2 regions of the Pseudomonas sp. C11 genome follow, and region 1 is predicted to be linked to the other one. Evidence: predicted binding sites of a transcription regulator. Region 1 holds the regulator's gene; the other holds the start of a gene.
What was found. Region 1 encodes sigma-54, which starts transcription at its own class of promoters, with help from an activator protein. Its sites were predicted from a motif close to ANTGGCATNNANNTTGCTNT; they were not measured.

Region 1 (7,997 bases):
GCAGCAGGGCCAGCAGGCCGGCCAGGAGGAACAGGCCGACACCAATCTCCAGCGTGCGGTTTTGCATCAGAAATCTCCAAACATCAAAGCGGTCAGAATGAAGTCCAGCCCGAGCACGGCCAGCGAGGCGTACACCACGGTACGCGTGGTCGCGCGGCTGATGCCTTCGGACGTGGGCTCGCAGTCGTAACCCTGGAACACGGCGATCCAGGTCACCACGAATGCGAAGACGATGCTCTTGATCACGCCATTGAGCACATCGTCATGGAAGGAAACACTGTTCTGCATATTGGCCCAGAACGAACCCTCGTAGACACCCAACCAGTCCACGGCAACCATCGCCCCGCCCCAGATGCCGACCACGCAGAAGATGATGGCCAGCAGCGGCATGGAGATGAAACCCGCCCACAGGCGCGGCGCAACGATGTACTTGAGCGGGTCGACACCGATCATCTCCAGACTGGAGAGCTGTTCGGTGGATTTCATATTGCCGATCTCGGCAGTCAGCGCCGAGCCGGCGCGCCCGGCGAACAGCAATGCTGTCACCACCGGCCCCAATTCGCGCAACAGCGTGAGCGCGACCATTTGCCCGACCGCTTGTTCGGAGCCATAGCTGACCAGGATGTTGTAACCCTGCAGGGCCAGCACCATACCGATGAAGACGCCAGACACCACGATGATCGCCAGCGACAGCACGCCCACCGAGTAGAGTTGCTTGATCAGCAGTTGCAGCGGCTTGCCGGCACTGCTGCGACCGAACACGGCATGACCGAGAAAGAGCACCGAGCGCCCCAGCGTCGCCACCACGTCGATACCCGCACGACCGAACAGGCGCAGCCGTTCGAGCGGAGAAGTCTTGCGCATCAAAGTCTCCCCAACAGATCGTCGCGATAGTCAGCAGCTGGATAGTGGAAGGGTACAGGGCCATCTGGAATCCCCTTCATGAACTGACGGATTCGCGGATTATCGGAGTCCATCAGCTCGGCCGGCGTTCCCTGCCCCAGCACCTGAGCATCGCCAACGACATAGATATAGTCGGCAATGCTGGCGGTTTCGGCCAGGTCATGGGACACCACCACACTGGTAATACCCAATGCATCGTTGAGCAGACGAATGAGCCGCACCAGGACGCCCATGGCGATCGGATCCTGCCCTACGAATGGCTCGTCATACAGAAGGATTTGCGGATCCAGGGCAATGGCACGCGCCAGGGCCACGCGCCGCTTCATGCCGCCGGACAACTCGTCAGGCATCAACTCGACTGCACCGCGCAGACCAACGGCCTGCAGCTTGAGCAAGACGATGTCCCGAATCATCTCTTCCGGCAGCTGAGTGTGCACCCGCAGCGGAAAGGCGACGTTCTCGAAGACGTCGAGGTCGGTGAACAGCGCACCACTCTGGAACAGCACGCCCATCTGCTTGCGCATGTCGAAAAGCTCTTCACGCGACAGCCTGGGCAGACTGACACCGGCGACCCGCACATCACCAGCGGCCGGACGCAACTCCGCGGCAATCAACCGCAGTAGCGTGGTCTTGCCGCAACCGGAGGGCCCCATGATACCGGTGACCTTGCCGCGCGGAATGCGGATGTCGACATTGTCGAAAATGGCCCGCGCCCCACGCCGGAAACTGACGCCTTGCAGCTCGATCGCGTAATCGTGTTCGGCGCTCATCTAGACTCCTTGAAAATCAAGCCTTCCTGGCAGACGCCACCTCCCATGCACGGAGACACAGCTGCTGGATGGCCGAAATGGCGGCGGACTATAGCATCTGCCGCGATACTGGCCCAGCACGCCCGTTTTTCACGTTCAGATTCACGACAGCTTTGCGGACTACTCTGCATTTCGTAGAGGGTGAGTAGGACACGCTTTATCGGTATAATCCTCGTCTTTTTCGTCAGAAGCCGCTTACGCCCAATGAACAAGCCCCACGACCTGATCGAAACCGCACGCCGCACCATCCGCCTGGAACTCGACGCGGTACAGGAACTGCTGCCACGCATCGACGCCGATTTCGTCAAGGCCTGCGAAATGATCCTGGGCGCCAAGGGACGCGTGGTTGTAGTGGGCATGGGCAAGTCGGGCCATATCGGCAACAAGATCGCCGCGACCCTGGCCAGTACCGGCACCGCGGCCTTTTTCGTGCACCCGGCCGAGGCCAGCCATGGCGATATGGGCATGATCACCCGTGACGACATCGTCCTGGCCCTGTCCAATTCCGGCACCACTGCCGAGATCGTCACCCTGCTGCCCCTGATCAAGCGCCTGGGCATCCGCATGATCAGCATGACCGGCAACCCGGAATCGCCGCTGGCCAAGGCCGCCGAGGTCAATCTGGATGCTCGCGTATCGCAGGAAGCCTGCCCGCTGAACCTGGCCCCCACTTCCTCTACTACGGCCAGCCTGGTGCTTGGTGACGCCCTGGCCATCGCCCTGCTCGAAGCGCGCGGCTTCACCGCCGAAGACTTCGCCTTCTCTCACCCAGGTGGCGCACTGGGTCGGCGCCTGCTGCTCAAGGTAGAGAACGTCATGCATGCGGGCGATACGCTGCCATTGGTGCAACGCGGCACCAGCCTGCGCGACGCCCTGCTGGAAATGACCCAGAAAGGTCTGGGCATGACCGCCGTCCTGGAAAATGACGGGAGCCTGGCCGGCATCTTCACCGATGGCGACCTGCGCCGCGCCCTGGACAAGGGCATCGACGTGCGTCTTGCCAGTATCGACGAGGTCATGACCGCCCACGGCAAGACGGTGCATGCGGAAATGCTCGCGGCAGAGGCCCTGAAAATCATGGAAGACAACAAGATCAGCGCACTGGTGGTTGTCGATGAGAAGAATCGCCCAGTGGGCGCCTTCAACCTCGGCGATCTGCTGCGCGCAGGAGTGATGTGATGAATAACCTGCTACAACGTGCACGCGCCGTGAAACTGGCCGTATTTGACGTCGATGGCGTCCTGACCGATGGCCGCCTGTATTTCCTGGAAGATGGCAGCGAGTTCAAGACCTTCAACACACTCGACGGCCATGGCATCAAGATGCTGATGAACTCGGGCGTACGCACCGCCATCATCAGCGGCCGCAAGACGCCGGTGGTCGAACGCCGCGCCAACAATCTCGGTATCCAGCATCTGTTTCAGGGCCGCGAAGACAAACTCGTCGTCCTCGACGGCCTGCTCGCCGAACTCGGCCTAAGCTATGAACAGGTCGCCTACCTTGGCGACGACCTGCCGGATCTGCCGGTGATCCGCCGCGTTGGCCTCGGCATGGCCGTGGCCAGCGCCGACGGCTTCGTTCGCCAGCATGCGCACGGCGTAACCCAAGCCCGCGGCGGCGAGGGCGCTGCCCGCGAATTCTGCGAACTGATCATGCGTGCCCAGGGCACGCTGGACGCGGCACAAGCCGCTTACCTGTAGGGCACAGCATGCCGCGCAAAGCACTCAACCTCCTGATTTTCGCCCTGATCGCCGTACTGGTCGGCGCGCTGGGCTACTGGAACATCGCACCGGAAAGCGCCGGCACGACGCAGCAAGCCGCCAGCGATGACGTCATCGACTTCTATGCAGTCGGCGCTCATACCGTGCAATTCCAGGACGACGGCAAACTGCATTACCGCATGACGGCCGACAAACTCGAACACCTCAAGAGCACTGATGTTACCCAAGTCGAGAACCCTCAACTGGATCTCTATCGCGGCACCGACCTGCCCTGGAAAGTGACCAGCAAGCGCGCCGAGGTATCGCCCGGCGGAGCGGAAGTCGAGTTGATCGACGATGTACGCATCGCCCGTACCGACGCCAAGAATCGTCCAACCATCATCACCAGCAGCCGCATGACCGTGATTCCTGACAAGGAATATGCGCAGACCGAGCAAGCCGTTAGAATCGTTGCGGCCAACGGGGTGACCACGGCACAAGGAATGAAAGCGTACTTGAATGACAGCAGGATGATCCTGCAGTCCAACGTAAGAGGCCAGCATGAGGTTCGTTAATACCCTCCCCCTGATTATCAGCCTCGGCGCCGCATTGGGAAGCGCGGCCGCCTGGGCCTTGCCCTCCGATCGCGACCAGCCGATCCGCATCCAGGCCGACACGGCAGAGCTGGATGACAAGCAGGGCGTAGCGGTCTACCGCGGCGACGTGATCATCACTCAGGGCACCCTGAAGATCACCGGCGACACCGTGACCATCACGCAAACCGCCAGCGGCGACATCGACGTATTCACCTCGGTGGGCAACCTCGCCTACTACGAGCAGAAGCCGGCCGTGGACAAGGAGATCGTCAAAGCCTACGGCAAGACCATTCAGTACTTCGCCAGCAACGAGCGCATCGTTCTGATCGACCAGGCCAAGGTGATCCAGGAAGGCAACACCTTCGAAGGCGAGAAAATCGTCTATGACACCCGCCGCCAGATCGTCAATGCGGGCCGTGCCACCGGTAACAACGTGAGCATGCCGCGTCCGCGCATCGACATGGTCATCCAGCCGAAGAACAAACCTGCGGATCAGCAACAGTAATGGCCATTCTCAAAGCCCAGCATCTGGCCAAGAGCTACAAGGGTCGCCAGGTCGTACGCGACGTCAGCCTGAACATCGAAAGCGGCCAGATCGTGGGCCTGCTCGGCCCCAACGGCGCCGGCAAGACCACCTGCTTCTACATGATCGTCGGCCTGGTGCAGGCCGATCAGGGGCGTGTGCTGATCGATGATCTGGACGTCAGCCACCAGCCCATGCATGGCCGCGCCCGCGCGGGTATCGGCTACCTGCCCCAAGAAGCTTCGATCTTCCGCAAGCTGTCGGTGGCCGACAACATCATGGCCATTCTGGAAACGCGCAAGGATCTGGATCGCAGCGGCCGCCAGGCGGAACTGGAGAACCTGCTGCAGGAATTCCATATCCACCATATCGCCGACAGCCTGGGCATGAGCCTGTCTGGCGGTGAACGCCGCCGCGTGGAAATCGCTCGCGCCCTGGCCACCAACCCGAAGTTCATCCTGCTCGACGAACCCTTCGCCGGTGTCGACCCGATCTCGGTAGGCGATATCAAGCAGATCATCCATCACCTCAAGGCCAAGGGCATCGGCATTCTGATCACCGATCACAACGTGCGCGAAACCCTGGATATCTGCGAGACTGCCTACATCGTCAACGACGGGCAACTGATCGCAGAAGGCGATGCTCAGACCATCCTCGCCAACCAGACCGTGAAAGAGGTATACCTGGGCCACGAGTTCCGCCTGTAAATCACCTGCATTTACATGACAGGAATAGGACAGCCCCTAGGCAAATGAGCGTTTTTCAGGCATATAATTTGCTTCCTGGCGGCGCTTCGGCGCCCTGATGTGGAAGGCGTAACTCGCCAGTAAATTAAGGTCTGCAATGAAACCTTCGCTAGTCCTCAAGATGGGCCAGCAGCTGACGATGACACCGCAGCTGCAACAGGCTATCCGCCTCCTCCAACTGTCTACTCTGGATCTTCAGCAGGAGATCCAGGAGGCGCTGGAATCCAACCCCATGCTCGAGCGCCAGGAAGATGGCGACGACTTCGACAACAGCGACCCGATGGCCGATGGCGCCGAAAGCGCTGCCCCCGCGCCGAGCAAGGAAGAGAGCTACCAGGAAGCCACTCCGACGGTTGATAACCTGGAGGAAGGCGAGTGGGGCGAACGCATTCCCAACGAGCTGCCGGTCGACACTGCCTGGGAAGACATCTACCAGACCAGCGCCAGCAGCCTGCCCAGCAACGATGATGACGAGTGGGACTTCACCACCCGCACCTCCACTGGTGAAAGCCTGCACAGCCACCTGCTGTGGCAACTCAACCTCGCACCGATGTCGGACAAGGATCGGCTGATCGCCGCCACCCTGATCGACTGCATCAACAACGATGGCTACCTGGAGGAAACCCTCGAGGAAGTGGCCGAGTCCTTCGACACCGAACTGGACATCGAACTCGATGAAGTCGAGGTCGTACTGCATCGCATCCAGCAATTCGAGCCAGCCGGCATCGGCGCCCGTGATCTGCGTGAATGCCTGCTCCTGCAACTCCGTCAGTTGCCTGCCAGCACCCCCTGGCTGACGGAAACCCAGCGTCTGGTCAGCGAGCACCTGGAACTGCTCGGCAGCCGTGACTATGCCCAGTTGATGCGCCGCACCAAGCTCAAGGAAGACGAGCTCAAGCAGGTCATCGACCTGATCCAGCGCCTCAACCCGCGCCCGGGTTCGCAGATCGAATCGAGCGAACCGGAATATGTGGTGCCGGACGTCATCGTGCGCAAGCACAACGACCGCTGGCTGGTGGAGCTGAACCAGGAAGCCATGCCACGACTGCGCGTCAATGCGCAGTACGCCGGCTTCGTCAAACGCGCCGACTCCAGCGCCGACAACACCTTCATGCGCAACCAGTTGCAGGAAGCGCGCTGGTTCATCAAGAGCCTGCAGAGCCGCAACGAGACCCTGATGAAGGTGGCCACGCAGATCGTCGAACATCAACGCGGCTTCCTCGACTACGGTGACGAGGCCATGAAGCCCCTGGTGCTGCATGACATCGCCGAAGCGGTGGGCATGCACGAGTCGACCATCTCGCGCGTCACCACGCAGAAATTCATGCATACCCCGCGTGGCATTTACGAGCTGAAATATTTCTTCTCCAGCCACGTCAGCACCTCCGAAGGCGGCGAATGCTCGTCCACCGCGATCCGCGCCATCATCAAAAAACTGGTCGCCGCAGAAAACGCGAAAAAGCCGTTGAGTGACAGCAAGATCGCTGGTTTACTGGAGGCACAAGGCATCCAGGTCGCCCGTCGGACAGTTGCCAAATACCGCGAGTCTCTCGGTATCGCACCGTCCAGTGAACGCAAGCGCCTGATGTGAGCAAGCCAGACTGATCGCACACGCGAACAGGCCAAGGTGTTCCGGTGGTAGGTCGACTCATGACCTGCCTCTTACACAAGGCAACAAGGAGAAAGCGGTATGCAAGTCAACATCAGTGGACATCAGCTGGATGTGACCGACGCCCTGCGTGACTACATCGGCGAGAAACTCGGCCGACTGGAACGCCACTTCGACAAGATCACCAACGTTCAGGTGATCATGGAAGTCGAGAAGCTCAAGCAAAAGATCGAAGCCACCCTTCACGTTGCCGGCGGTGAGGTCGTCGCCAACGCTGAGCATACGGATATGTACGCCGCCATCGACCTGCTGGCCGACAAACTCGACCGTCAACTCATCAAGCACAAGGAAAAGCAGCTCGACCGCCTGCAAGGCGCTACAGCCCGCTGACATTTCCCCTCCATGATCCGACTTGAAAACATCCTGACCCCCGGCCGTTCCCTGGTGAACGTGCCGGGCGGCAGTAAGAAGCGCGTGCTCGAACAGATCGCCAGCCTGGTTGCTCGTGATCTCGCCGACCTGGATAACCAGGACATCTACGAAAGCCTCATTGCCCGCGAGAAGCTCGGCTCTACCGGTTTCGGCAACGGCATCGCCATTCCCCATTGCCGCCTGGCCGGCTGCAGCGCCCCGATCAGCGCCCTGTTGCGACTCGACACGGCCGTCGACTTCGACGCCATCGACGGTGCACCGGTCGATCTGCTGTTCGTGCTGCTGGTGCCAGAGGCTGCTACCGACGCACACCTGGAACTCCTGCGCCAGATCGCCAGCATGCTCGACCGCCAGGACGTCCGCGAACGCCTGCGTCAGGCGCCGACCAGCGAGGCGCTCTATCAGGTCGTCGTGGACATCCAGAACGGTCAATAATCATGCGCCTGATCATCGTCAGCGGTCGCTCCGGCTCCGGCAAGAGCACCGCCCTCGATGTACTCGAAGACAACGGTTTCTACTGCATCGACAATCTGCCGGCCAGCCTGTTGCCAGAGCTGGCCGAGCGTTTTCTGCCGCACAGTGACCTGCTGCTGCCACAGGTGGCGGTGTCCATCGATGCACGCAACCTGCTGAGCCAGCTGCGCCGCTTCCCCGAGTTGCTCAGCGAGGTCAACAAGCG
Region 2 (7,997 bases), on a different contig from region 1:
GATCTGCGCGCTGGCCGGCAGGGCCAGGGCGAGCAGAAGGCAGACGAGTAATGGGCGCATGGGCCGATCCTTCCTCGGGCGATGCGCTAAGCCTTGCACTGCCGGTGCTTCCTGGCAAGCGCGGGGCGCTTTGGCTGTGAGCTTTGCCTGCAAAACCATGGGGCTTTTATCGGAATGGGGCTTTGCATTATCGGGGGAGTGCTTGGTCGATACCGGGCTGGCAAGTTAGTGTTTTGGACGCCGCTTTGGGTACTGTCAGCTATTCCGTGTTTCGCCCTCTCGGGCGACTCACTTTTCTTTGAAATGCGCAAAGAAAAGTAAGCAAAAGAAAGCGCACCCCGCCATCCGGGTCTCGCTTCGCTCGACTTCCCTCACTCCGGCACCGCTCCGGGGTCGGCGTACATGGGCCATCCCTGGCCCATTACGCCTCGCGCGGCATCCATGCCGCTTGCCCTCCTGCGCAATGCCTACGTTCGGCCTCCTGAAGGGGGACTTTCGCGCGCCTGAAACTATTGCTTTAACTCCGTAGCCATGGCGGTTGCTCTTGCTGCTGCTAGACCACTCCGAACAATCTCTGGGTTACTTCGCGCTCAGGCGCGTGCAGAGCCCGCCCAGGAGGGCGAAACCAAAGACATCAACCAAACCGCGGCAATCAGGAACAGACAGAAGAACAATCAACACCGTATTGCCAGTCCGGCATCAAGCAGCCCGCACAAAATAAAAAAGCCCCACCAGGCAAAGCCGGGCGGGGCTTTCGGGAGCGCCGCACGAGGCGGCGCAGACTGGCTTAGACGCTGTAGTACAGGTCGTATTCCAGCGGGTGTACGAAGGTACGTACCTTGATTTCTTCTTCGGACTTCAGCTCGATGTAGGCATCGATGAAGTCGTCGGAGAACACGCCGCCCTTGGTCAGGAACGCGCGGCCCTTGTCCAGCTCTTCCAGGGCTTCTTTCAGGCTGCCGCAAACCTGCGGGATCAGCTTGCCTTCTTCCGGCGGCAGATCGTACAGGTTCTTGTCAGCAGCATCGCCCGGGTGGATCTTGTTCTGGATGCCGTCGATACCGGCCATCAGCAGAGCAGCGAAGGCCAGGTACGGGTTGGCAGCCGGATCCGGGAAGCGCGCTTCGATACGACGAGCTTTCGGGCTGGCAACGTACGGGATACGGATCGAGGCGGAACGGTTACGGGCCGAGTAGGCCAGCATGACCGGCGCTTCGAAGCCCGGAACCAGACGCTTGTAGGAGTTGGTCGACGGGTTGGTGAAGCCGTTCAGGGCCTTACCGTGCTTGATGATGCCGCCGATGAAGTACAGAGCGGTCTCGGACAGACCGGCATAGCCTTCGCCAGCGAAGGTGTTCTTGCCGTCTTTGGCGATCGACATGTGCACGTGCATACCCGAACCGTTGTCGCCGTACAGCGGCTTCGGCATGAAGGTAGCGGTCTTGCCGTAGGCGTCGGCTACGTTGTGTACGCAGTACTTCAGGGTCTGAACTTCGTCAGCCTTGGCAACCAGGGTGTTGAACTTCACACCGATTTCGTTCTGACCGGCAGTGGCCACTTCGTGGTGGTGCACTTCGACGACCAGGCCCATTTCTTCCATGGCGTTGCACATGGCAGTACGGATTTCGTGGTCGTGGTCGCACGGCGGAACCGGGAAGTAACCGCCTTTGACGGCCGGACGGTGGCCTTTGTTGCCGCCTTCCACGTCCTGGTCGGTCATCCAGGAACCTTGCTCGGAGTAGATCTTGAACATCGAGCCGGAGATGTCGGACTTGAACTTCACTTCGTCGAAGATGAAGAACTCGGGCTCCGGGCCGACGAATACGGTGTCACCGATGCCGGTGGTTTTCAGGAACTCTTCGGCACGCTTGGCGATGGAGCGCGGGTCGCGGTCGTAGCCTTGCATGGTGCTCGGCTCGATGATGTCGCAGACCAGGATCAGGGTCGGTTCTTCGGTGAACGGATCCAGTACGGCGGTATCGTCGACCGGCATCAGGATCATGTCGGAGGCTTCGATGCCTTTCCAGCCATGGATGGACGAGCCATCGAACATTTTGCCGTGCTCGAAGAAATCTTCGTCCAGGGCGTCACGGGCCGGCATGGTCACGTGGTGCTGCTTGCCCTTGGTGTCGGTGAAGCGCAGGTCTACCCACTTCACGTCGTGTTCTTTGATCAGTTGAACAGCCTTAGACATGTTGTCCTCCAGATGGAAAAGGCTCTTATCGTTGAGCCCCGATATGTACGGTGAAGCCCGGCGGGATAGTCCTTCAGGGCGACCTGCCTCACAAGGGAGCAAATTGCATGCCAGTGCCCTGTATTGGGCGGAGGCCCGGAAACTCAGGTACTGCGCGGCCTGCGCGTGGGTTTGCAGCTTATATTTGCACCATATTGAATCAGCAAAATATCGGTATGACCTATTTTGGTGCGCATCTGCTCGATGGCAGTATTTTTGGTCAAGGCTTGAACAATTTCCGCTATAATCCGCGCCCCTGTTTTTCCGCTGCCTGTTCGGGCACCTATTTCATGAAGCTGATCGTCAAAGTTTTCCCGGAAATCACCATCAAGAGCCGTCCGGTGCGCAAGCAGTTCATCCGCCAATTGGGGAAGAACATTCGCTCCGTGCTGCGCGATCTCGATCCCGAGGTGCGGGTGACCGGTGTCTGGGACAATCTGGAGGTCGAAACCGACCTCGACGATCCGCGCCTGCTCGAAGAAATGACCACACGCCTGCGTAACACCCCGGGCATTGGTCTGTTTCTCGAGGTCAATGAATACCCGCTGGGTGATCTGGACGACATCACCGAGCACTGCAAGCGCCATTACGCCGAGCAGTTGCCGGGCAAGATCTTCGCCGTGCGCTGCAAGCGCGGTGGCAAGCATGCCTTCAGTTCCATCGACGTCGAGCGGCATGTCGGCTCGCGCCTGCGCCGTGAGTGCGGCGCGGCTGGCATCGACCTGAAGAAGCCGGAAGTCGAAGTGCGCATGGAGATTCGTGACCAGCGCCTCTTCGTGGTGCACAACCGTCACGAAGGCCTTGGCGGCTACCCGCTGGGCTCGCTGGAGCAGACCCTGGTGCTGATGAGCGGCGGCTTCGACTCCACCGTGGCGGCTTATCAAATGATGCGTCGCGGCCTGGTCAGCCACTTCTGCTTCTTCAATCTCGGTGGCCGTGCCCACGAATTGGGCGTGATGGAAGTGGCGCACTATATCTGGCAGAAGTTCGGTCGTTCGCAGCGCGTGCTGTTCATCAGCGTGCCGTTCGAAGAAGTGGTCGGCGAGATTCTCGGCAAGGTCGACAACAGCCAGATGGGCGTGATCCTCAAGCGCATGATGCTGCGCGCCGCCACCCGCATCGCCGAGAAGCTGCAGATCGAGGCGCTGGTGACCGGCGAGGCGATTAGCCAGGTCTCCAGTCAGACTCTGACCAACCTCGCGGTGATCGACTCGGCCACCGACATGCTGGTGATGCGCCCGCTGATCGCCAGCCACAAGCAGGACATCATCGATACCGCCACGCAGATCGGTACGGCCGAGTTCGCCAAGAACATGCCCGAATACTGTGGCGTGATTTCGGTCAACCCGACCACCAAGGCGCGCGGTTACCGCGTGGAGAGGGAGGAGGCGCAGTTCGACATGGCCATCCTCGACCGTGCTCTGGAGCGCGCCACCCAACTGCCCATCGACCGCGTGATCGACGAGTTGGGCAAGGACGTGCAGATCGAGGAAGTGCGTGAAGCGCTGGCCGGACAGATCGTCATCGACATCCGCCATCCCGATGCCGCCGAAGACCAGCCGCTGGACGTGCCGGGCATCGAAGTGCAGGCGCTGCCGTTCTACGCGCTGAACAACAAATTCAAGGAGCTGGATGAGAACCGCCAGTACCTGCTGTATTGCGACAAGGGCGTGATGAGTCGCCTGCATGCCCATCACCTGCTGAACGAGGGACACGCCAATGTGCGCGTTTATCGTCCGGCATAGAACGCCGGGGCTCAATGGCGGGAGTATCCGCCATCGCCCTCCCGACTGCTCGCTTGCCCAGGTGCCTTGTTCGGCCCGCTGATTCCAATTTCTTCATATTCGTCGTCCAGGCTGGGCGACACACCGAAATCCTCTGATCGAGATACATACAGTGATCGAAAAACTGCGCAACATCGCCATCATCGCCCACGTCGACCATGGCAAAACCACCCTCGTCGACGCCCTGCTGCGTCAATCCGGCACCCTTGAGCGTAACGAGCTCAACGACGAGCGCGTGATGGACAGCAACGACCAGGAAAAAGAGCGCGGCATTACCATTCTGGCCAAGAACACCGCCATCAAGTGGAACGACTACCGCATCAATATCGTCGACACCCCCGGCCACGCCGACTTCGGTGGCGAAGTTGAGCGCGTCATGTCGATGGTCGACTCCGTACTGCTGGTCGTTGATGCCCAGGACGGCCCGATGCCGCAAACCCGCTTCGTGACCAAGAAGGCCTTCGAAGCCGGTCTCAAGCCGATCGTCGTGATCAACAAGATCGACCGTCCGGGCGCGCGTCCTGACTGGGTTATGGATCAGATCTTCGACCTGTTCGACAACCTCGGCGCCACCGACGAGCAGCTCGACTTCCAGGTCGTCTACGCCAGCGCCCTGAACGGCATCGCCGGTCTCGACCACACCGCCATGGCCGAAGACCTGACCCCGCTGTACCAGGCCATCGTCGACCACGTACCGGCGCCGAACGTCGACCTCGACGGCCCGTTCCAGATGCAGATCTCCGCGCTGGACTACAACAGCTTCCTCGGCATCATCGGTGTTGGCCGTATCGCTCGCGGCAAGATCAAGCCGAACACTCCGGTAACCGCCATCGACGTTGACGGCAAGAAGCGTAACGGCCGTATCCTCAAGCTGATGGGTCACCACGGTCTGCACCGCGTCGACGTCGAAGAAGCCACTGCCGGCGACATCGTCTGCATCAGCGGTATGGATCAGCTGTTCATCTCCGACACCCTGTGCGACATCAACCACGTCGAGGCGATGAAGCCGCTGACCGTTGACGAGCCGACCGTTTCCATGACCTTCCAGGTCAACGATTCGCCGTTCTGCGGTAAAGAAGGCAAGTTCGTCACCAGCCGCAACATCAAGGAGCGTCTGGACAAGGAGCTGCTGTACAACGTGGCCCTGCGCGTTGAAGAAGGCGACAGCGCCGACAAGTTCAAGGTCTCCGGCCGTGGTGAGCTGCACCTCTCGGTTCTGATCGAAACCATGCGTCGCGAAGGCTTCGAAATGGGCGTTGGCCGTCCGGAAGTGATCATCCGTGAAGTGAACGGCGTCAAGCAGGAGCCGTTCGAGAACGTCACCATCGACATCCCTGAAGAATCCCAGGGCAAGGTCATGGAAGAAATGGGCCTGCGTAAAGGCGACCTGACCAACATGTCGCCGGACGGCAAAGGTCGCGTGCGCCTGGAATACAACATCCCGGCTCGCGGTCTGATCGGTTTCCGTAACCAGTTCCTGACCCTGACCAACGGCGCCGGCATCCTGACCTCGATCTTCGACCGTTACGACACCGTCAAGCCAGGCACCATGTCTGGCCGTCAGAACGGCGTACTGGTGTCGATCGATACCGGCAAGGCGCTGACCTACTCCCTGGAAACCCTGCAGGCGCGCGGCAAGCTGTTCGTCGAGCACGGCCAGGAGATCTACAACGGTCAGATCGTCGGTCTGAACAGCCGCGACAACGACCTGGGCGTGAACCCGACCAAAGGCAAGAAGCTCGACAACATGCGTGCTTCGGGTAAGGACGAAACCATCGCCCTGGTGCCGCCGGTTCGCTTCACCCTGGAGCAGGCGCTGGAGTTCATCCAGGACGACGAGCTGTGCGAAGTGACGCCGAAGTCGATCCGTCTGCGCAAGAAGATCCTCGACGAAGGCGAGCGCACCCGCGCTGCCAAGAAAGCCAACAAGGCTTGATGCGGCTAGCTTAGCGCTGTAACTGAAAAGCCCCGCCAGAGCGATCTGGCGGGGCTTTTTGTTGGCTGAAGGATGTCACCGGTCAGGTGCGGAAAACGCCCAGCCCGCTTCTCAGCGCGCGGGCGGTGTCGCCCAGTTCGGCGGCGGAGTCGTTGATTGCGTCGACGTCCAGGCGTGTGTGTTCGAAGGCATTGCGCATCTGCCCCAGGCGGCCGGACATGTCGGTCACGGCATGCTGGATATGCGCGCTGCTGGCCAGGGCCTGCTCGACGTTGAGGTTCACTTCGTCCATTTGCCGCACCAGCGCATCCAGGGTGTCCAGGGCTTCGTCGGCATTGCCGGCGAGGGCGCGCGAGCGTTCGGCGGTGCTGCCCATGCGCTGGGCGATCTGGCGGATGGCACCGGTGACCTGATCGATCACCTGGTGCGCGTCGCCCAGCACGCTCTGAGTCTGGCTGGCCAGCTTGCGCACCTCGTCGGCGACCACGGCAAAACCGCGACCCGCCTCGCCAGCGCGTGCGGCTTCGATGGCGGCGTTGAGGGCCAGCAGGTTGGTCTGCTCGGAGATGCCGGCGATCATCTGCAGCACCTGGCCGATCTGCTGTGCCTCCTGGCTGAGGCGGTCGAGATCGCCAGCCAGCTCGATGTTCGAGTGGGTGCTGCCGTGCACCTCGGTGATCAGGCTTTGCAGTTCCTGATGGGCGCGGCTGAGTTCGCTGCTGGTGCGTTCCAGATTGCTGCGCACGGCGCCGGCATGGCTGGAGGACTCACCGGCGGCATGCTGGATGGAATGGCCGTGCTGGTCGACGTCGGCCAACTGCTGTGCGGCTTGTTGCAGTTGCTGGGTGATGTCGTCGGCGCGGCGCAGGAAGTTCTCTGCCAGTTGCTGGTTGCTGTCGGCCATGCCCAGGGCACCGGAGAGCGTCTGCCGCAGATCCTGCAGCAGGCTGGACAGGCGCGTGCCCATTTGTCCCAGCTCGTCGTTGCTGGTTACCGCCAGTGGGCGTGAGAGGTCGCGGTTCTGGGCGATCTGGTTGAGTTGGCCGGTGAGCTGGCGAATGGCGCGAACCAGCATCTGCGTGGCCAGCCAGGACAGCAGCAGGCCGATGACCAGTGTCACCGCGCCGATCAGCAGCAGGCTGTGCAGGCTGCTGGCGATGTCCTGATCGAGACGACTCAGGGTGATATCGACGCCGACCACGTAGGTTTGGCCGCTGGCGGTATGCATCGGCAGAAAGATCGAACGAAAGGTGCCGTAACTGTCGGTGTATTCATCGAACTGGGCCAGGCCGGTGCGTGCAGCCCGCGCCACGGCGGGGCTGGCGTCGCTGTACTCTTCCAGGTGGTTGCCGTAGGTGCCGCTGGCGATTTCCTGCTGGCTGGCCGCATCGGCCAGATAGAAGGCCCGACCGGCGGCATCGACCAGCAGGGCGTAGGCGAATTTCAACTCGACGTCCTGAACGTATTCGCCGAGGTTGCGCACTTGGGCCATGTATTCGCCTTCATGCAAGCCGTCGGCTTTCAGCGAGCGGCTCAGATAATCGTTACCGAGCAGGCGCGGTACCGCGTGAGCGGCCGCACGCAGGCGGTTGTCCACCTGCTCGCGAATGTCCTGGGCTTTGACGTACTGGGCGTAGCCGATGAAGGCGGCGATGCTGATCAGGTTGACGAAGGTGAAGGCCAGCAGGATCTTGGCCTGCAGACCGATGGAATGTAGCGAAGGCATGAGTTGGGCTTCCAGCCATGAAGGAGTCCGACTGCCGTTGCGGCAGCCTGGTGGTTGTGCCCGGATAATTTGCCACAACTTGGGTGGCTAATGGCCATGTCGGAGCATGTATTTTTCCACTGGCCAGAAAAAACAACCCCGGCGTTTGCGCGCCGGGGTTGGTTCATTGCGAGGGCTTCAGCCTGAGCTGGGTCTGCAGGCCAGAACGCCGTATAGCGTCAGGCCGATCAGCACCAGGAGGCTGAGGGTCATTACTCGCCCGCCACCTGACGCAGGTTCTGCGCCGGGGTGTCGTCGAGGTTGTTGAGCATGCGCTCG

Region 2: glnA (glutamate--ammonia ligase) is a predicted target of sigma-54. The motif match lies at 2,290-2,309, and genes of this name have one in related genera.

Annotation. Positions count from the first base shown of each region.
Region 1 is NZ_JAWIIP010000009.1:146,787-154,783, forward strand. Features, by position in the region: gene mlaD (outer membrane lipid asymmetry maintenance protein MlaD) at 1-67, opposite strand, end outside; gene mlaE (lipid asymmetry maintenance ABC transporter permease subunit MlaE) at 67-864, opposite strand; gene VC352_RS15910 (ABC transporter ATP-binding protein) at 864-1,673, opposite strand; gene VC352_RS15915 (KpsF/GutQ family sugar-phosphate isomerase) at 1,917-2,891, shown strand; gene VC352_RS15920 (HAD family hydrolase) at 2,891-3,412, shown strand; gene lptC (LPS export ABC transporter periplasmic protein LptC) at 3,421-3,987, shown strand; gene lptA (lipopolysaccharide transport periplasmic protein LptA) at 3,974-4,513, shown strand; gene lptB (LPS export ABC transporter ATP-binding protein) at 4,513-5,238, shown strand; gene VC352_RS15940 (RNA polymerase factor sigma-54) at 5,375-6,868, shown strand; gene hpf (ribosome hibernation-promoting factor, HPF/YfiA family) at 6,968-7,276, shown strand; gene ptsN (PTS IIA-like nitrogen regulatory protein PtsN) at 7,289-7,753, shown strand; gene rapZ (RNase adapter RapZ) at 7,756-7,997, shown strand, end outside.
Region 2 is NZ_JAWIIP010000003.1:171,349-179,345, reverse strand. Features, by position in the region: gene VC352_RS06875 (DUF4124 domain-containing protein) at 1-60, opposite strand, end outside; gene glnA (glutamate--ammonia ligase) at 788-2,194, opposite strand; gene thiI (tRNA uracil 4-sulfurtransferase ThiI) at 2,524-3,978, shown strand; gene typA (translational GTPase TypA) at 4,130-5,953, shown strand; gene VC352_RS06855 (methyl-accepting chemotaxis protein) at 6,036-7,679, opposite strand; gene gbcA (glycine-betaine demethylase subunit GbcA) at 7,931-7,997, opposite strand, start outside.